Regions from separate parts of the Ensifer sp. 38_S197 genome, predicted to be linked through region 1. Evidence: riboswitches for the same ligand, from Rfam matches in the RefSeq annotation. Region 1 holds a riboswitch; the other holds the start of a gene.

What was found. A riboswitch is a leader RNA that binds a small molecule or an ion and turns the genes downstream of it on or off. The one in region 1 is predicted to bind S-adenosylmethionine.
Region 2: it holds a riboswitch for S-adenosylmethionine, as region 1 does, so the genes downstream of both, AC1Z3V_RS19735 (O-succinylhomoserine sulfhydrylase) here and metA (homoserine O-acetyltransferase MetA) in region 1, are expected to answer to the same signal.

What each region holds. Positions count from the first base shown of each region.
Region 1 covers NZ_JBXOVZ010000002.1:625,334-630,767, reverse strand. The annotation lists gene AC1Z3V_RS16295 (aldose epimerase family protein) at 1-430, opposite strand, end outside; gene AC1Z3V_RS16290 (vWA domain-containing protein) at 572-1,756, opposite strand; gene metA (homoserine O-acetyltransferase MetA) at 1,767-2,693, opposite strand; SAM riboswitch at 2,755-2,832, opposite strand; gene AC1Z3V_RS16280 (NUDIX hydrolase) at 3,061-3,486, opposite strand; gene AC1Z3V_RS16275 (AAA family ATPase) at 3,483-4,322, opposite strand; gene AC1Z3V_RS16270 (RidA family protein) at 4,601-4,981, opposite strand; gene leuD (3-isopropylmalate dehydratase small subunit) at 4,992-5,434, opposite strand, start outside.
Region 2 covers NZ_JBXOVZ010000002.1:1,364,952-1,370,385, forward strand. The annotation lists gene AC1Z3V_RS19725 (Hsp33 family molecular chaperone) at 1-582, shown strand, start outside; gene apaG (Co2+/Mg2+ efflux protein ApaG) at 685-1,077, opposite strand; gene AC1Z3V_RS19735 (O-succinylhomoserine sulfhydrylase) at 1,301-2,485, opposite strand; SAM riboswitch at 2,530-2,608, opposite strand; gene AC1Z3V_RS19740 (2'-deoxycytidine 5'-triphosphate deaminase) at 2,683-3,780, shown strand; tRNA gene AC1Z3V_RS19745 (tRNA-Gly) at 3,863-3,937, shown strand; gene AC1Z3V_RS19750 (transporter substrate-binding domain-containing protein) at 4,081-4,914, shown strand; gene AC1Z3V_RS19755 (tellurite resistance TerB family protein) at 4,953-5,363, opposite strand.

The sequences.
Region 1 (5,434 bases):
TGACCTGACAATTGCCCGGATAGCCGGCGCGTCCGTCCGGATCGGTGATGACAAGCGTGACGCTGTCCGCCGTCTGGCGGGTGATCGTCCAGTTGCGCTTACCGATGTTGTCGCTGCCGCCATGCAGGTGCGTGACGCCCTTCTCGTTCAATTCGAGCTGATAGGCCTCGCCGTCGAGGGTGAAGCGTCCGTTTCCGATTCGGTTGGCGCAGCGTCCGGGCGTGGCGCCGAGATAGGGCGAATGGGCGAGATAGCCTTCGAGATCGCTGAAACCGAGCACCAGCGGCGGCTCATGGCCTTCCAGCCGCAGATCCTGGATCACAGAGCCCCAGGTCAGCACATGCGCTGTAAGTCCGCCGCCGGAGAGCACCACACGATGGACCGGCTCGCCGGATGGCAGGTGGCCGAAGATTTCCGTGTTCTGATGCATATTCACCGCTGGCTCCCTCTTCGCGACCGCAGCAACCTGCGTCATTTCCGAGGATGCGGCAACCGGAAATCTCAGTGCAGGGCCACGGCGACCCTGGGGTGCTCTGAAAGACACGCGGCGCTGCAGGATATCGCCGTCATTTCAGCGGGATAATTGCTTGGTGGCGTCCTGCAGGCCGGCGAGCGTCAAAGGGAACATCCGCCCTTCGAACAGCTTTCTCACCATGGCGATCGACTGGGTGTAGCCCCAGTGCTGCTCGGGCACGGGATTGAGCCAGATCGAGCGCGGGAAATGTGCCGTCATGCGCGAGAGCCAGAGCGCGCCGGCCTCGTCGTTCCAATGCTCGACCGAGCCGCCGGGATGGCTGATCTCGTATGGACTCATCGAGGCGTCGCCGACGAAGATCGCGCGATAGTCGCCGCCGAAGGTGCGCAGCACTTCCGTCGTGCGGGTGATGTCGGCGCGCCGGCGCCGGTTGTCCTTCCACAGGCCCTCGTAGATGCAATTGTGGAAGTAGAAATGCTCCATGTGGCGGAACTCACCGCGGGCGGCAGAGAACAGCTCCTCGACGATGCGGATGTGATCGTCCATCGATCCGCCGACATCGAAGAACATCAAAAGCTTCACGGCATTGCGGCGCTCGGGCCGCGTCACCACGTCGAGATAGCCGTGCTCGGCGGTGGCGCGGATCGTGCCGGAAAGGTCGAACTCGTCGGCAGCGCCCTGGCGCACCCAGCGCCGCAGCCTTTTCAGCGCCACCTTGATGTTGCGGGTGCCGAGTTCGACGGTGTCGTCATAATCTCTAAACTCGCGTCGGTCCCAGACTTTGACCGCGCGGCGATGGCGCGACTGGTCCTGGCCGATCCTTATACCTTCGGGATTGTAGCCATAGGCGCCGAAGGGGGAGGTGCCGGCGGTGCCGATCCATTTCGAGCCGCCCTGGTGCCGGCCCTGCTGTTCGCGCAGCCGCTGGCGCAAGGTCTCCATCAGCTTGTCGAAACCGCCGAGCGCTTCGATCAGGCGCTTTTCTTCCTCGGTCAGGTGCTTTTCCGCGAGCTTGCGCAGCCAGTCCTCGGGGATGACGGCTTCTTCACCCGCTTCCATCGGATTGACCGCTTCCAGACCGGAAAAGCAATGCTGGAACACCCGGTCGAAACGGTCGATATGGCGCTCGTCCTTCACCAGCGCCGTGCGCGCCAGGTAGTAGAAGGCTTCGACGTCGAAGGCGGCGATACCCGCCTCCAGCCCCTCGATCAGGGACAGGAATTCCCGGAGCGTCACCGGGACCTTCGCTGCCTTGAGTTCGAGGAAGAAGGGGACGAACATCCGCTAAGCCTCAGTTTTCTCCGGTGCCGATCTCCGAGAGATCGTAGGGCGTCGTCTGGTACATCTCGTTGATCCAGTTGCCGAAGAAGAGATGCGCATGGCTGCGCCAGCGGTTCTGCGGCGGCAGGGTCGAGTCGTTGTGCGGGAAATAGTCGTGCGGCAACTTGATCGGCACGCCGGCATCCACGTCCCGGAAGTATTCGTCCGACAACGAGGTGGAATCATACTCCACGTGGTTGAACATGTAGAGCCGGTTGCCCTTTTTCTCGTGCACGAGGCAGACGCCCATCTCCTTCGATTCCATCAGGATTTCGAGGCTCGGCACCTTGTCGATGTCGGCGCGCCGGACCTCGGTCCAGCGCGAGACCGGGACGGCGAAGTCGTCGGAGAAGCCGTTGAGATAGACGGAGGAGCGGTTGAGATTCTGGTGACGGTAGACGCCGAAGGCCTTCTCGGCGAGCGGGTATTTCGGCACGCCGTGGAAATGGTAGATCGCCGCCATCGCGCCCCAGCAGACATTGAGCGTCGAATGCACGTTGGTCGCCGTCCAGTCGAAGATCTGCTTCAGCTCTTCCCAATAGGTGACGTCCTCGTATTCCAGCGTCTCGACCGGCGCGCCGGTGATGATGAAGCCATCGAACTTGCGGCCCTTCACCTCGTCCCAGGTCTCGTAGAAGGAGAGCAGGTGATCTTCCGAGGTGTTCTTCGCGCGATGGGCACCGATGCGCACCAGCGACAGTTCCACCTGCAGCGGCGAGGCGCCGATCAGGCGCGCCATCTGGATCTCGGTCTTGATCTTGTTGGGCATGAGGTTCAGAAGCCCGATCTGGAGCGGGCGAATATCCTGACGGATCGCCACGGTCTCGGTCATCACCCGCACGCCCTCATGCACGAGGGTTTCGAAAGCGGGCAGTGTATCGGGAATCTTGATGGGCATGGGCTTCCACTCGATCAATACAAAAAAACCGGCGGCGATTGATCGCGACCGGTCCTCGGAAATCCAACTTTCCTCGGCCCTTTAGCGACTTGTTTAACGTGGCTGCAAGCCGGCCGGCCAAATCACCACGGGGAATTTGATAGCGCGACAGGGACGCGGGGGTCAAGAAAAACGATTCGGGGGTGCGATAGACCCCTCATTCCGCTGCCGCGACTTTCTCCCCGCAGGTGGGAAGAAGGAAGGTTGCCAGCCTGCGCTCGGTCCAACACCGCCTGGTTGAACCGGCGGAGCATTCTGGTGATGTCTTGGCTGCTGCGCACGTCCCCTCTCTCCGCTTGCGGCGAGGGGGCTGGGGTGAGGAGCGAATTTACACCAAGTGCAGAGCGTCCCGCATTCCATATCCCAACTGACGCCCCGCCTCGTCGATGCCGAGCCAGAAGAAGCGGAAGCGGATCGGCGGGCCGCCGCTATCCGGCGTCATCTCGCGGTGCAGCCATGTCTGCCACTGCTCTCCAGTAAGGGCGACGTGAAAATAGTGTCGCCGATGGCAGATGGCTCTACCGTCCTTCCAGTAAGAATAGTCCTGCGTGACGAGGTGCGTGAGCGGCTGCGGTGGCGTCAACCCTGTTTCCTCGACGAACTCGCGCGTTGCCGCGACTTCCGGGCTCTCGCCCGGCTCCATCGTGCCACCGGGCACCTGCAGTTCGATCTCCGGAAAGTCCGGCTCGTCGAAGACCAGCAGGCGGCCCTGCCAGGTGGCGTAGATCAGCACCTTGTGCGCGTCCGGGCTCATCCGTCGCGGCGCGCCATGAAGGCGAGGCGCTCGAAGAGGTGGACGTCCTGCTCGTTCTTCAGAAGTGCGCCGTGCAGCTTCGGCAGCATGGTCTTGGCATCGGCCCTGAGATCGGCCGGATCGACTTCGTCGGCGACGAGCAGCCGGATCCAGTCGAGCGCTTCGGAAGTGGAGGGCTTCTTCTTGAGGCCCGGCACCTGGCGGATGTCGTAGAAGGCGGCAAGGGCCGCCGAAAGCAGCGTCTTGCGGATGCCGGGATAGTGCACCTCGACGATGCGGGCGAGCGTTTCGGCATCGGGAAAGCGGATATAGTGGAAGAAGCAGCGGCGGAGAAATGCGTCCGGCAGTTCCTTCTCGTTGTTGGAGGTGATGATGACGATCGGCCGGTGGCGCGCGCTGATCATCTCGCCGGTCTCGTAGACATGGAATTCCATGCGGTCGAGTTCCTGCAGCAGGTCGTTCGGAAACTCGATATCGGCCTTGTCGATCTCGTCGATCAGAAGCACCACGCGCCGGCCCGCCTCGAAGGCCTGCCAGAGCTTGCCCTTGCGGATGTAGTTTTTGACCTCGTTGACGCGTTCGTCGCCGAGCTGGCTGTCCCGCAGGCGCGAGACTGCGTCGTATTCGTAGAGGCCCTGCTGTGCCTTGGTGGTCGACTTGACGCTCCATTCGATGAGTTCGAGATCGAGGGCGGCAGCGATCTGGCGGGCAAGCTCGGTCTTGCCGGTGCCGGGTTCGCCCTTGACGAGCAGCGGCCGCTCCAGCCGGATCGCAGCATTGACGGCGATCATCAGGTCCTTGTCGGCGATATAGTCGGCGGTGCCTTCGAATTGCATGGTCGTCTTCCGGTTCAGCATAGGTCTAGTGGAATGAATTTGACATTTGAGTCCCGTTTTCCGCACGCGCTCAACTCAAATGTCAAATTCGAAAATTCCACTATCATCATAGTGTTACTCGTGGTCCTCAAGATTCCGACATTTGCTCTCGAGGGCGCTGAGATCGCATGCAAATGTCGGAATCAGACCACTAGCAAAGCGATGCCTATGGACTATCGCATATTGGCTTAATTCGGAATCGATTTGAGAGGAGATGGTGCGAGCAGAGGGGCTCGGCGTCAGCCGCGAAGGGCGGTGACTTCGATCTCGATCAGCATTTCCGGGCGGATCAGGTCGCAGACGATCATGGTTGCGGCCGGCCGGATCTCGCCGAAGACTTCGCCGAAGATGGGGAACACCCGATCGGCGAAGCTGGCATCGGTGACGTAATAGTGATTGCGCACCACGTCGGAAAGCGAAAAGCCCGCTTCCTTCAGCGCGCCCTCGATCGTCCTGAGGCAATTGCGCGCCTGCTCCTCCACCGTCTCGGGCATGGTCATGGTGGCATAGTCGTAGCCGGTCGTGCCGGAGACGAAGCACCAGTCGCCCATCGCGACGGCACGCGAATAGCCTGCCGTCTTTTCGAAGGGCGAACCGGAGGAGATGAGCTTGCGCGCCATGTCGCCCGCTTTAGGCCCAGGGACGCGAGGCGCCGACCGACTTCTCAAAACTGTCGATGGCGGTCGCCTTCTCCAGCGTCAGGCCGATATCGTCGAGGCCGTTCAGCAGGCAGTGGCGCTTGAAGGCGTCGATCTCGAACTTGATCGAACCGCCGTCCGGACCGGTGATTTCCTGGGATTCCAGGTCGACCGAAAGGATGGCGTTGGAGCCGCGCGAAGCATCGTCCATCAGCTTGTCGAGGTCGGCCTGGCTGACGACGATCGGCAGAATGCCGTTCTTGAAACAGTTGTTGTAGAAGATATCGGCAAAGGACGTGGAGATCACGCAGCGGATGCCGAAGTCGAGCAGGGCCCAGGGGGCATGTTCGCGCGAGGAGCCGCAGCCGAAGTTGTCGCCGGCAACGAGGATCTTGGCGTTCTGATAGGCGGGCTTGTTGAGCACGAAGTCCGGAT
Region 2 (5,434 bases), 740 kb from region 1:
CAGGGCATCGTCGCACTTGACGGCGCCACGCTGGAAGAAATCGCCGGCGTCTACTTCCGCCAATCGGAGCAGATCCCGACCAAGGTCAGGCTCGGCGTCGCCGAGCTGCTCGACCGCGATGAGAACGGCAAGCCGCGCCATCGCTGGCGCGCCGGCGGCATGGTCGCGCAGTTCCTGCCGGAAGCGCCCGAGCGCATGCGCCAGCCTGATCTCTCCGGCGGCGATGGCGACAACGGCGAAAGCGTCGTCGAGGATGACGATCACTGGGCGGAAGCCAAGGTGATGGTCGAGACGATCGACACCGACGAGCTGACGGACCCGACGGTCGGAACCGAACGTTTGCTCTACCGGCTGTTCCACGAGCGCGGCGTGCGCGTCTATGAGCCGCAGGCGGTCTATGACCGTTGCAGCTGCTCGCGCGAGAAGCTCCGTTCGGTGCTCGCCAATCTGGAAGCGGATGATCTCGAAAGCACCATCGAGGATGGCGTCGTGAAGGTCACCTGCGAATTCTGCTCGACGACCTACCGTTTCGAAGCCAGCGAAGTGCGTCCGCAGGAGCGGGCGTCACTCCGGACAAACTAAAGCGCGCTTCGCGATCTTTCAGATTCGCTCCTTGCGCTTTAAGCCCTTGATATTTCGCATGTCGTTATCGCAAAGCCACTGCACACTTTTGCGCGACATGCTTTAGTTCAGGGTGCGCACGAGCCCCGGTGAATCGAGCGAGAAGGCGGGGATGGCCACGTTGAAGGTCTCTCCGCCTTCCGATTCCATGCTGTAGTGGCCGAACATCACGCCCGATGGCGTATCCAGCGGGCAGCCCGATGAATATTCGTAGGTATCGCCGGGATTGAGCAGCGGCTGCTCGCCGATCACGCCGGGGCCGCTGACTTCGTCGACCTGCCCGTTCTCGTCCGTGATATGCCAGTAGCGGGTCATCAGCCGCACGGCTGCATCGGAATGGTTGGAAATGACGATGCGATAGCCCCAGACATAGCGGCCGTCATCAGGATCCGACTGCTCTTCGAGATAGTACGGCTCCACCGTAACTTCTATGTCGCGGGTCAAAGCGCGATACATGGGCAACACCTTGCTTCAGGTCTTTCAGGGTATTCTACAGCAAGATGGTTTCGTCAAGAATAACGGCAAGATTGTGCGTACCCATTCTGGGGCAATGGCTTGCGGCCTCATGAGCGGGTGTTTGAGCCCCCTCGTTCCCGCTGCCGCCGCTGCGTAACGCGGAGATCTGCCGCAAGGGATCGACGGCCGCCGCCTGCTGCGGCGGCCGTATGTTTCGGCGGGGTTAGGCCTTGACGGCCTTCAGCGCGCGGGCAAAATCCTCGACAACGTCCTCGCTGTCTTCGATCCCCGCGGAGAAGCGCACCGTGCCGGCGGAAATGCCGAGTTCTTCGCGGGCCTCGTCGGTGAGGTTCTTGTGCGTCGTCGTTGCCGGATGGGTGATCAGGCTCTTGCTGTCGCCGAGGTTGTTGGAGATGCGAACGATCTCAAGCGCATTCTGCAGCGCGAAGGCTGCGTCCTTGCCGCCCTTCAGTTCAAAGGCGACGAGGGTGGAACCGCCGGTCATCTGCTTGGCAATGATATCGGCCTGCGGGTGATCCTTGCGGCCGGGGTAGATGACCTTGGCCACCTGCGGCTGCTCTGCCAGGAAGTCGGCGACGCGGCGTGCGGTTTCCGTCTGCTGGCGTACGCGCAGCGGCAGGGTCTCGATACCCTTCAGCAGCGTCCAGGCATTGAACGGCGACATGGCCGGGCCCGTGTGGCGGAAGTAGTCGTGCAGGTTCTCGTTGATCCATTCCTTGTCGGAAAGCACGACGCCGCCGAGGCAACGACCCTGGCCATCGATGTGCTTCGTGGCGGAGTAGACGACGATATGGGCGCCGAGTTCCAGCGGCTTCTGGAAGAGCGGGGTCGCGAACACGTTGTCGACGACGACCTTCGCGCCGATCTGGTTGGCGAGCCTCGCCACGCCGGCGATATCGATCACCTCGAGCGTCGGGTTGGTCGGGCTTTCGAGGAAGAAGACCTTGGTGTTCTTCTGAATCGCCTTTTCCCAGTTTGCGAGATCGCGGCCGTCGACCAGCGTGCATTCGATGCCGTATTTCGGCGCGAGCGTCTCGACCACCCAGCGGCAGGAGCCGAAGAGCGCGCGCGCGGCAACGATGTGGTCGCCGGCCTTCAACTGGCACAGGATCGCCGCGGAAACGGCAGCCATGCCCGAGGCCGTGGCGCGCGCGTCTTCGGCGCCTTCCAGCATGCACATGCGCTTTTCGAACATGTCGTTGGTCGGGCTGCCGTAGCGGGCATAGATGAAGCCCTCGGTCTCGCCCTTGAAGCGGGCTTCGGCCGCTTCCGACGTTTCGTAGACGAAGCCCTGAGTCAGGAAGATCGCTTCGGAGGTTTCGCCGTGCTGCGAGCGGGTGGTTCCGCCATGGACCAGTTGCGTTGCCGGGCGCCAGTTTTTGCTCATGTGACGATCACTTTCAAAAACAAAAAAACCGGCCGCGTGAAGGGCCGGTTTGACACCCGGCCTTTTTAGCTACTTGTTTAACGTGGCTGCAAGCCGACCGGCCAAATCACCACGGGATAAAGCTCCAATACTGCTTGGGTGCGCTTGCGTCAATTCCCGGAGTTTGGTTTTGTCTCGCAACTGGAAAGAGGACTGCAATGGGCCGCGACACTGGGATTTTGGCCGACCGCGCGATCGCCGCGCTGTTCGAAACGGGACGCCTGAAGAGCGAGAGGCCGCTGGATGCCGATCAGATCCAACCGGCAAGCCTCGACCTGCGCCTAGGCGCCAAGGCCTTCCGCGTCCGCGCGAGCTTCATGCCTGGCCCATCACATCTCGTCGCCGACAAGCTTGACCGGCTGAAGCTGCATGTGGTCGATCTGACCGACGGCGCGGTGCTGGAAACCGGCTGCGTCTACATCGTGCCGCTGATGGAAAGCCTGGCGCTGCCTGCGGGCATGTCGGCCTCGGCCAATCCGAAAAGCTCGACCGGCCGCCTCGACATCTTCACCCGCGTCATCACCGACCGTGCCCAGGAATTCGATAAGATCCCGGCCGGCTACAGCGGTCCGCTCTATCTCGAAATCAGCCCGCGCACCTTCCCGATCGTCGTGCGCCGCGGTTCGCGCCTGTCGCAGATCCGCTTCCGTATGGGGCAGTCGCTGCTCTCGGAGCAGGAGTTGCTGGCGCTGCACGAGAGCGACGTTCTAGTGGCGAGCGAGCGCCCGAATGTCAGCGGCGGCGGCATTGCGCTCTCGATCGATCTCAAGGGCACCGGCCCGGATGGCCTGATCGGCTACCGTGGCAAGCACCACACGGCGGTCATCGACGTCGACAAGAAGGCGCAGCACGCGATCTTCGACTTTTGGGAGCCGCTCTACAGCCGCGGCCGCGACGAGCTGATCCTCGATCCGGACGAGTTCTACATCCTCGTCTCGCGCGAAGCGGTGCATGTGCCGCCGCTTTATGCGGCCGAGATGACGCCGTTCGATCCGCTGGTGGGCGAATTCCGCGTGCACTACGCCGGCTTTTTCGATCCGGGCTTCGGCCATGCGTCTGCCGGCGGCAGCGGCAGCCGCGCCGTTCTGGAAGTCCGCAGCCACGAGGTGCCGTTCATCCTCGAGCATGGGCAGATCGTCGGCCGGCTGATCTATGAACACATGCTGGAACGTCCCGATGGTCTCTACGGCCTCGGCGTCGGCTCCAACTACCAGGCGCAGGGCCTGAAGCTTTCGAAGCATTTCCGCGCCGAGTAGGCGATTTTGCACGGGACCCTCATGCAATACCGCGCAAGGGTCCTTGACAGATCGTCGCGGTTCGGGAAATTTCCCAAGTCTCGCGGGTGTAGTTCAGTGGTAGAACGCCAGCTTCCCAAGCTTGATGTCGTCGGTTCGATCCCGATCACCCGCTCCAATTCTCGCTGATCCTTTGTGTTGCCTCGTACTTCTAGAGGCTATGGCCAGTTGCGATCGCGACGGATAACTTGGTACGCGATGAATCATCAAGCGGTTCTAAGGGCCGCCCCTTGCCACATGAGACGTGCCGGCCCGCTGCCCATGAGATTTCTTTCCCTGATTGCCCTTTGCGCGTCCTTGATCGCAACGCCGCTGGCGGCACAGCCCAAGGACCTGCCCATTCTGTTCGATGCGCGCGAACGCATCGCCAAGCCCGATCTTACGGGCCTTGCCCGCTTGCGCTTTCTGACGACCGTGGACTTTCCGCCGTTCAACTTCATCGACCAGTCAGGCAAGCTCTCCGGTTTTCACGTCGACCTCGTGCGCGAGATCTGCCGCGAACTCGACATCGAAGCCAAATGCCAGATCCAGGCCGTCACTTATGCGGAACTTCTGCCGGCGCTGGAGCAGGGGCAAGGCGAAGCTGTTGCCGCCGGCATCGCCGTCGGCCCGGAACTGCGCCAGCGCTTTGGTTTCTCGCGTGCCTTCATGCGGCTTCCGGCGCGCTTCGCCATCAATTCCAAGGCGGCCGGCGCCGTGGCGGGTCCGCAGGACCTCAGGAGAAAATCCGTCGGTGTCGTGGCGGGGACGACGCATGAGGCCATGTTCAAGGCGTTCTTCCCGAAGATCGAGGCCAAGGTCTTCCCGGATCGCGACGCCATGCTGACCGCTCTGCAGAAAGGTGAGGTGCCGGCGGTCTTTTCCGACGGCTTGCAGCTTTCCTTCTGGGTCTCAGGCGCGACTGCCGGCGGCTGCTGCGCGCTCGTTGATGGCGCCTATTTCTCGCAGCGCTTTCTCGGCGAAGGCCTGACGATCATGAACCGAAAATCCGAACCGGCCCTGACCCAGGCTATCGACCACGCGCTGCTGGCGCTGTCACGCAGCGGCCGGCTCGAGGAAATCTACCTGCGCTACTTCCCGAATGGCATTTACTGAGCGCCAGGTGGGGTTGTGACCGCCAGCAATTGAAGGCACTACCGGCGGAAGCGGACAAGCGCACCGCGCTCGATAGCCGCACAGGTGAGCTTGTCGAGACCCAGGCGATCGCGCAGCAATTGCAGCAGCCGGATCTCTTCGTTGCGAATGCGCTGGTCCGCCGCGGCGATTTCGACGGCAAGCGCATAGGCGGTCTCATGGAATTTTTCCGGCAGCGCCTCACGCACGATCTCCAGGACGATGTCCAGGCCCTCGGGAGCCGCGAGCTGGGCGGAGCATTCGTGGCCGATCTGGACGAGCTGGTTCTCGTCGAATCCGTCGAAAACGGGCAGGAACTGCACAAGCCGGCCGATGCGGGCGAATTCGTCGTCGCTCATCTCGCGGTCGACCGCCGACATCATCACCATGACATAGACGAGGGCTTCGTGGTGACTGAGGCTTGGCAGCATGGGGCTTTCCGACGGTAGGGCAATTCCAGGAAAAGCGTGAAGCGGTTTCCATGCGGAATTGTGGCGTTTCA